2 regions of the Streptomyces sp. NPDC090088 genome follow, and region 1 is predicted to be linked to the other one. Evidence: predicted binding sites of a transcription regulator. Region 1 holds the regulator's gene; the other holds the start of a gene.
What was found. The regulator HspR, encoded in region 1, represses chaperone genes until heat shock. The targets are predictions, from matches to a motif close to TTGAGNNNNNNNNNCTCAA.

Region 2: the regulator HspR is predicted to act here: its motif matches at 1,277-1,295, upstream of lon (endopeptidase La).

Annotation. Positions count from the first base shown of each region.
Region 1 covers NZ_JBIVDZ010000003.1:651,976-655,426, reverse strand. Annotated here, with positions in the region: gene ACIPSJ_RS18855 (PA14 domain-containing protein) at 1-1,179, shown strand, start outside; gene ACIPSJ_RS18850 (heat shock protein transcriptional repressor HspR) at 1,230-1,676, opposite strand; gene dnaJ (molecular chaperone DnaJ) at 1,682-2,860, opposite strand; gene grpE (nucleotide exchange factor GrpE) at 2,897-3,451, opposite strand, start outside.
Region 2 covers NZ_JBIVDZ010000002.1:1,041,686-1,045,136, forward strand. Annotated here, with positions in the region: gene ACIPSJ_RS13450 (sulfatase) at 1-61, opposite strand, end outside; gene ACIPSJ_RS13455 (GNAT family N-acetyltransferase) at 342-1,145, opposite strand; gene lon (endopeptidase La) at 1,318-3,451, shown strand, end outside.

The DNA of each region.
Region 1 (3,451 bases):
CCGAGCGGCCTCTCCTCGTCGATCACGGACACGACGGCGACGGTGTTCTGGAAGGCCGTGCCCGGCGCCGTCAAGTACCGGGTGGTGCGCACGGATCCGAGCAACGTCGAACGCGTCACCGACGTCGTCGGGACCTCCCTCGGCGACGACACGCTCGCCCGCAGCGCCGGCTACCAGTACAAGGTGGCCGCGCTGGACAGCTCCGGTCACCTCTCGCCGTACAGCGTCACCACGTACGTGCACCGGGCACCCGCCGCTCCGCGCGGCCTCACGGCGACGGCGGACATCGGCGCCGCGCTGCTGTCGTGGACGGTCAAGCCCGAGGACGGCCGTGTCCTGGGCTTCCACGTCTACCGCTCGACGACCCTGCCCGTGGACACGGCCACCGCCACGGAGGTCACCTGCACCACCACCTACACCGAATCCGCCGACGGCTCACGGCGGTACAGCTGCGGCGACTACTCGGCGGAGGAGGGGACCACCTACCACTACGTGGTGACGACGGAGGACCAGATCTCCACCGTGTCGCTCCCCTCGGACACGGTCACCGTCACCACGCTGGAGTCGGACAAGCCGCCCGCCCAGGTGACCGGCCTGACCGCGACGGCCACCGAGTACGGCATCGAGCTGGACTGGGACGACAACACCGAGGCCGACCTGAAGCGGTACGTGGTCTACCGGGGCACGGTCATCGGCGAGGACGACGCGGAGCAGGTCTGCTCCGGCGGTGAGTGGGCGTGGCTGAACGCCGGCACCTCCCACTACCGGGACGTGCGCACGCCCGACGGCGACCACGCCTGCTACTGGGTGGACGCGATCGACACCGCGGGCAACTCCAGCCGCTGGCTGGGGCCGGTGAGCGCGGTCGCCGTCGACGAGCTGGACCTGACCCCGTCGGTGGCGACCCCGGAGGGCTCCCCGCTGACCCTGACCGCGGACACTCCGGACTCGGGCGGTGTCCACCTCGGGTGGAGCGCGGTGGACTCGGCGACCGGCTACCAGGTCTACCGCTGGGACCCGGCGACGAAGACGTACGAGAAGCTGGCGGCCACGACCGACCGCTCCTACGACGACACCACGGCCACCCGTGGCACCACCCACTACTACTGGGTGACCGCGCTGTACGCCGACGGCACCGAGTCGGCGCCCGGGGCGGACCGGGCGATCCTGGAGCCGTAGCCACGAGAAGGGCCCCGGCGTGCTGCCGGGGCCCTTCCACGTGCGTACTGCTAGTCCTTCGCCTTCTTCGGTCGCCACACCACCAGTGCGCTGGTCTGCTGGACCTCCTGGTACGGGACCAGGTCGCGGCGGTAGGAGGCGTGGACGGCGGCCTCGCGCTGCTGCATCGCGGCCGCCGCGCCGTCGACCGCGGCCTGGAGTTCGGCGACGCGCTGCTGGAGCGCTATGACCTGGTTCTCCAGTTCGATGATGCGCTTGATGCCGGCCAGGTTGATGCCCTCGTCCTGCGACAACGCCTGCACCTGGCGGAGCAGTTCGATGTCGCGGGCCGAGTAGCGCCGGCCCCGCCCGGCCGTGCGGTCGGGAGAGACCAGGCCGAGGCGGTCGTACTGGCGCAGCGTCTGCGGGTGCAGTCCGGAGAGCTGGGCCGCCACCGAGATGACGTAGACCGGGGTCTCCTCGGTCAGTTCATACGGATTACGTCGACGGCCGTCCATCTCTGTCATGCTCCCTTCGCGGCCTCGAACAGCTCGGCCCGCGGGTCCTCACCCGCGGTCGCCTCGCGATACGCCTCCAGCGCGTCACGAGCATTCCCCGACAGGTCCTTCGGGACACTCACCTCGACGGTGACCAACAGGTCGCCGCGGGTGCCGTCCTTGCGGACCGCGCCCTTGCCGCGGGCGCGCATGGTGCGGCCGTTGGGGGTGCCCGGGGGCAGCTTCAGGGTGACCGGCGGTCCGCCCAGGGTCGGGACCCTGACCTCGCCGCCGAGCGCCGCCTCGGTGAAGGTCACCGGGACGGTCACCGTGAGGTTGTCCTCCTTGCGGCCGAACACCGGGTGGGTGTCCACGTGCACCATGACGTACAGGTCGCCCGCGGGGCCGCCGCGTTCGCCCGGTGCGCCCTTGCCGCGCAGCCGGATGCGCTGGCCGTCCGTCACCCCGGCGGGGATGCGGACCTGCATGGTCCGGGACGACTTGGCGCGGCCGCTGCCCTTGCAGTCCAGGCAGGGGTGCTCGGCGATCAGGCCGCGGCCCTTGCAGTCCGGGCAGGGGTCGGTGAGCGAGAAGCCGCCTCCGGATCCTCGCGCCACCTGGCCGGTGCCGACGCAGGTCGGGCACACGCGGGGCGTGCCGTTCTTGTCGCCGGTGCCCGAACAGGCCTTGCAGGGGGCCTGCGAGGACATCCGGAGCGGGACCGTGGCGCCCTCGATGGCCTCCGTGAAGCTGAGCGTGACCTCGGACTCGATGTCCTGGCCGCGCCGGGGCTGGGTGCGGGAGCCCGCGCCGCCGCCCCGGTTGAACAGGCCCCCCAGGACGTCGCTGAAGCCGCCGCCGCCCCCGCCGAAGCCGCCCCCGCCCTGGGCGTTGCCCCCGAAGAGGTCGCCCAGGTCGAAGTTGAAGTTGCCGCCGCCCGCGCCCGGCCCCGGGCGGAAGCCGCCGTTGCCGAAGAGGGCGCGGGCCTCGTCGTACTCCTTGCGCTTCTTGGGGTCGCCGAGTATGTCGTTCGCCTCGGAGATCTCCTTGAAGCGCTCCTCGGCCTTGGCGTTGCCCTTGTTGGCGTCCGGGTGGAACTCGCGGGCGAGCTTCCGGTACGCCTTCTTGATCTCAGCCTCGGTGGCGTCCTTGGGGACGCCGAGGACCTTGTAGTAGTCCTTCTCGATGAAGTCCTTGGTGCTCATCCCCGACGCCCCTCCTTCCGCTCGGTACTTATTACGTCAGCCCTCCTCAGGGCCGTTGTCCTTCTCGTCCGCCGCCGCGGGGGCCTCTTCGGTCCCCTCGGCCTTCACCGCCGTCGCGCCCGGCTGCGGTTCGGCGACGGCCACCCGCGCGGGGCGGATGGTGCGCTCGCCGATGCGATACCCGGGCTGAAGGATGGCCACGCACGTCGTCTCGGTGACGTCCGGCGCGTAGCTGTGCATCAGCGCCTCGTGGATCGTCGGGTCGAAGGGCTCGCCCTCCTTGCCGAACTGTTGCAGGCCCATCTTCGCCGCGACCGTTTCGAGCGACTCGGCCACCGACTTGAAACCGCCGACCAGTTCGCCGTGTTCCCGGGCGCGGCCGATGTCGTCGAGCACGGGCAGGAGTTCGGTCAGGAGGTTCGCGATGGCGATCTCCCGGACCGTGATCCGGTCGCGCTCCACGCGTCGGCGGTAGTTCTGGTACTCGGCCTGGAGGCGCTGGAGGTCCGTGGTGCGCTCACCGAGCGCGGTGCGGACCTGGTCCAGCTGCGCGGTCAGACCGGCCAGCTGTGCGCTTGAGTCCCCGGCCGG
Region 2 (3,451 bases), on a different contig from region 1:
CCACGGCGGCACCGGTGAGCACGGCCCGCCGGCTCGGCCCGGTTGTCGGCTTCTCATCCATGTGTCCCCCCGGGCCCCGTTGCGTGGTGCTGTTCAGCTGTTCGGCTTCTGGCTGTGAACCAGCTGGCAGTTTCGGGGATTTTCCTGTGGGTTGCGTTGCGGTGGTGTAGCGATGGCCTTGCGAAGTCGTGGCAGTGGCGTTCGGCGGGGCCACTCGCCGTGGCGGGTTTCGGGCGGTTGCCGGGTGCGGCTCCGTCGTGGCTGGTCGCGCCCGCGCGGCGGAGCCGCATATCGAATACAGCCCCGCGCCCCTGTCGGGGCGCTGAAGTGGGCGGCGTTGGTCAGCCGGCCGGTGTCCAGACGTACGGCGTGGTCGTCGTGACCGCCTTGAAGCCGAGGCGTTTGAGGATCGGGGCGCTGTCGTCGGAGGCCTCCACGAGGAGGTAGGCCGCGCTCCGGGCCGCCGCGCGGGTCGCTCGTAGGGCCACCAGGGCGCGGTAGACGCCCTGGCCACGCCAGGCCGCGAGGGTCGAGCCGCCCAGCAGCATGGCGAAGTCGGTGCCCGGGCGGAAGGCCACCCAGGCCGCCGAGACGAGCTCTCCGGAGGCCTCGGCGACGTAGATCTCGGTGCCGTCCGGATCCACTGTCAGCCGGCCCCGCAGGTACTGCGCGATCCAGGCCATGTCCTCGCCCCAGACGGCGGTCTCCAGCGCGGCGACACGGTCCAGGTCCGCGTCGTCGGTGATGCGGCGCAGGGTCACCTCCGGGGACGGTGCCGGGGTCGGTACGGCGAGGTCCGCGACCGGGGCGATCACGACCGTCTCCTGCGGCTCGGGTACGAAGCCCGCCGCGCGGAGCCGGTCGGGGAGGTCCGCCGGGACGTCGTGGCCCCGTACCTTCCACTCCACCGCCTCGCCGCGTGCCGCGAAGAAGTCCCGCTGCCGGGCGATCGCCGCGTCCAGACCGGCGCCGCGCAGCCCGCCCCAGTCGCGCGGCCCGGTCACGAAGCCGCGGTGCTGGCCGACGACCCGCAGCAGGGCGCCGTCGTGCTCGTAGGTGATCCCGGGCGCGGGGGTGGGCTGGACGGCGCGCATCTGGGCGTCGTAGGCGGCGAGCAGGGTCGCCGTGCGGTCGGTGTCGGTCATCGGGCGACCGTACGGGGAATGCGCCCGCGCGGATCAACTGTTTTTCCCGGCGCGGGACCGTGTCCGGCCAGGTCACCAGTCGATCGCTCAGAGCGAACATATGCATGGGAACATTTCTCCGCCCCCAAGCATTGAGTCGACATAGCTCAAGTTGACTGCCTAAGGGGAGATCATGGCTTCGACGTCCGCATCACTCACCCTCCCTGTGCTGCCTCTCGACGGCGAGGTCGTGCTGCCCGGGATGGTGGTCCCGCTGGACCTGAAGGACCCTGATGTACGCGCCGCCGTGGAGGCCGCGCAGGCCGCCGCCCGTACCGAGCCCGGCAAGCCCAAGGTGCTGCTGGTGCCGCGGGTCGACGGGACCTACCCGGGCACCGGTGTGCTCGGCACCGTGGAGCAGGTCGGCCGCCTCGCCGACGGCGACCCGGGCGCGCTGATCCGCGGCCGCTACCGGGTGCGCATCGGCGCCGGTACGACCGGCCCGGGCGCCGCCCTGTGGGTGGAGGGCACCCGTGTCGACGAGAACGTCCCGGACCCGGTGCCCGGTCATGTCACCGAACTGGTCACGGAGTACAAGGCCCTCGCCACCGCCTGGCTGCGCAAGCGCGGCGCCTGGCAGGTCGTGGACCGGGTGCAGGCCATCGACGACGTGTCCCAGCTGGCCGACAACTCCGGTTACTCGCCGTTCCTGACCACCGAGCAGAAGATCGAACTCCTGGAGACCGTGGACGCGGTCTCCCGCCTCAAGCTGGCCACCCAGCAGCTCCGCGACCACCTCGCCGAGCAGGACGTCGCCGAGACCATCGCCAAGGACGTCCAGGAGGGCGTCGACAAGCAGCAGCGCGAGTTCCTGCTCCGCCGTCAGCTGGAGGCGGTCCGCAAGGAGCTGCGCGAGCTGAACGGCGACTCGGCCAAGGAGGGCGAGGAGTCCGACGACTACCGCGCCCGCGTGGAGGCCGCCGACCTGCCCGAGAAGGTCCGCGAGGCGGCCCTCAAGGAGGTCGACAAGCTGGAGCGGTCCAGCGACCAGTCGCCCGAGGGCTCGTGGATCCGTACCTGGCTGGACACCGTCCTCGAACTGCCGTGGAACGAGCGGACCGAGGACGAGTACGACATCCAGGGCGCCAAGGCGGTCCTGGACGCCGAGCACGCCGGTCTGGAGGACGTCAAGGAGCGCATCACCGAGTACCTGGCGGTGCGCAAGCGCCGTAGCGACCGAGGGCTGGGAGTCATCGGCGGACGGCGCGGCGGTGCCGTGCTGGCCCTGGTCGGGCCGCCCGGTGTCGGCAAGACCAGCCTGGGGGAGTCGGTCGCCCATGCCATGGGCCGCAAGTTCGTCCGGGTCGCCCTCGGCGGTGTGCGGGACGAGGCGGAGATCCGCGGCCACCGGCGTACGTACGTCGGCGCGCTGCCCGGCCGGATCGTGCGGGCGATCAAGGAGGCCGGTTCGATGAACCCGGTCGTCCTGCTCGACGAGATCGACAAGGTGGGCTCCGACTACCGCGGCGACCCCGCTGCGGCCCTCCTGGAGGTCCTCGACCCGGCACAGAACCACACCTTCCGCGACCACTACCTGGAGGTCGAACTCGACCTGAGCGACGTGGTCTTCCTCGCCACCGCCAACGTGCTCGAAGCCATCCCGGAGGCCCTGCTCGACCGTATGGAGCTGGTCCGCCTCGACGGCTACACCGAGGACGAGAAGGTCGTCATCGCCCGGGACCACCTGCTCCCGCGCCAGCTGGAGCGGGCCGGTATCGACGAGGGCGAGGTCGTCCTGGACGAGAGCGCGCTGCGCAAGCTCGCCGGCGAGTACACCCGGGAGGCGGGCGTCCGCACGCTGGAGCGGTCGATCGCCCGGCTGCTCCGCAAGGTCGCGGCGCAGCACGAGCTCGGCAAGCGGGAGCTGCCGTTCACGATCAGGGACGAGGACCTGCGCGCCCTGATCGGCCGGCCGCACCACGTGCCCGAGTCCGCCCAGGACCCGGCCGAGCGCCGCACCGCGGTGCCGGGCGTGGCGACCGGCCTCGCGGTCACCGGCGCGGGTGGTGACGTCCTCTTCGTCGAGGCGTCCCTGGCCGACCCGGAGACGGGCGCGGCGGGCCTGACCCTCACCGGTCAGCTGGGTGACGTGATGAAGGAGAGCGCGCAGATCGCCCTGTCCTTCCTGCGCTCCCACGGCGCCGAACTGGAGCTCCCGGTCGGCGACCTGAAGGACCGCGGGGTCCACATCCACTTCCCGGCGGGCGCGGTCCCGAAGGACGGCCCGAGCGCCGGCGTCACGATGACGACGGCCCTCGCGTCGCTGC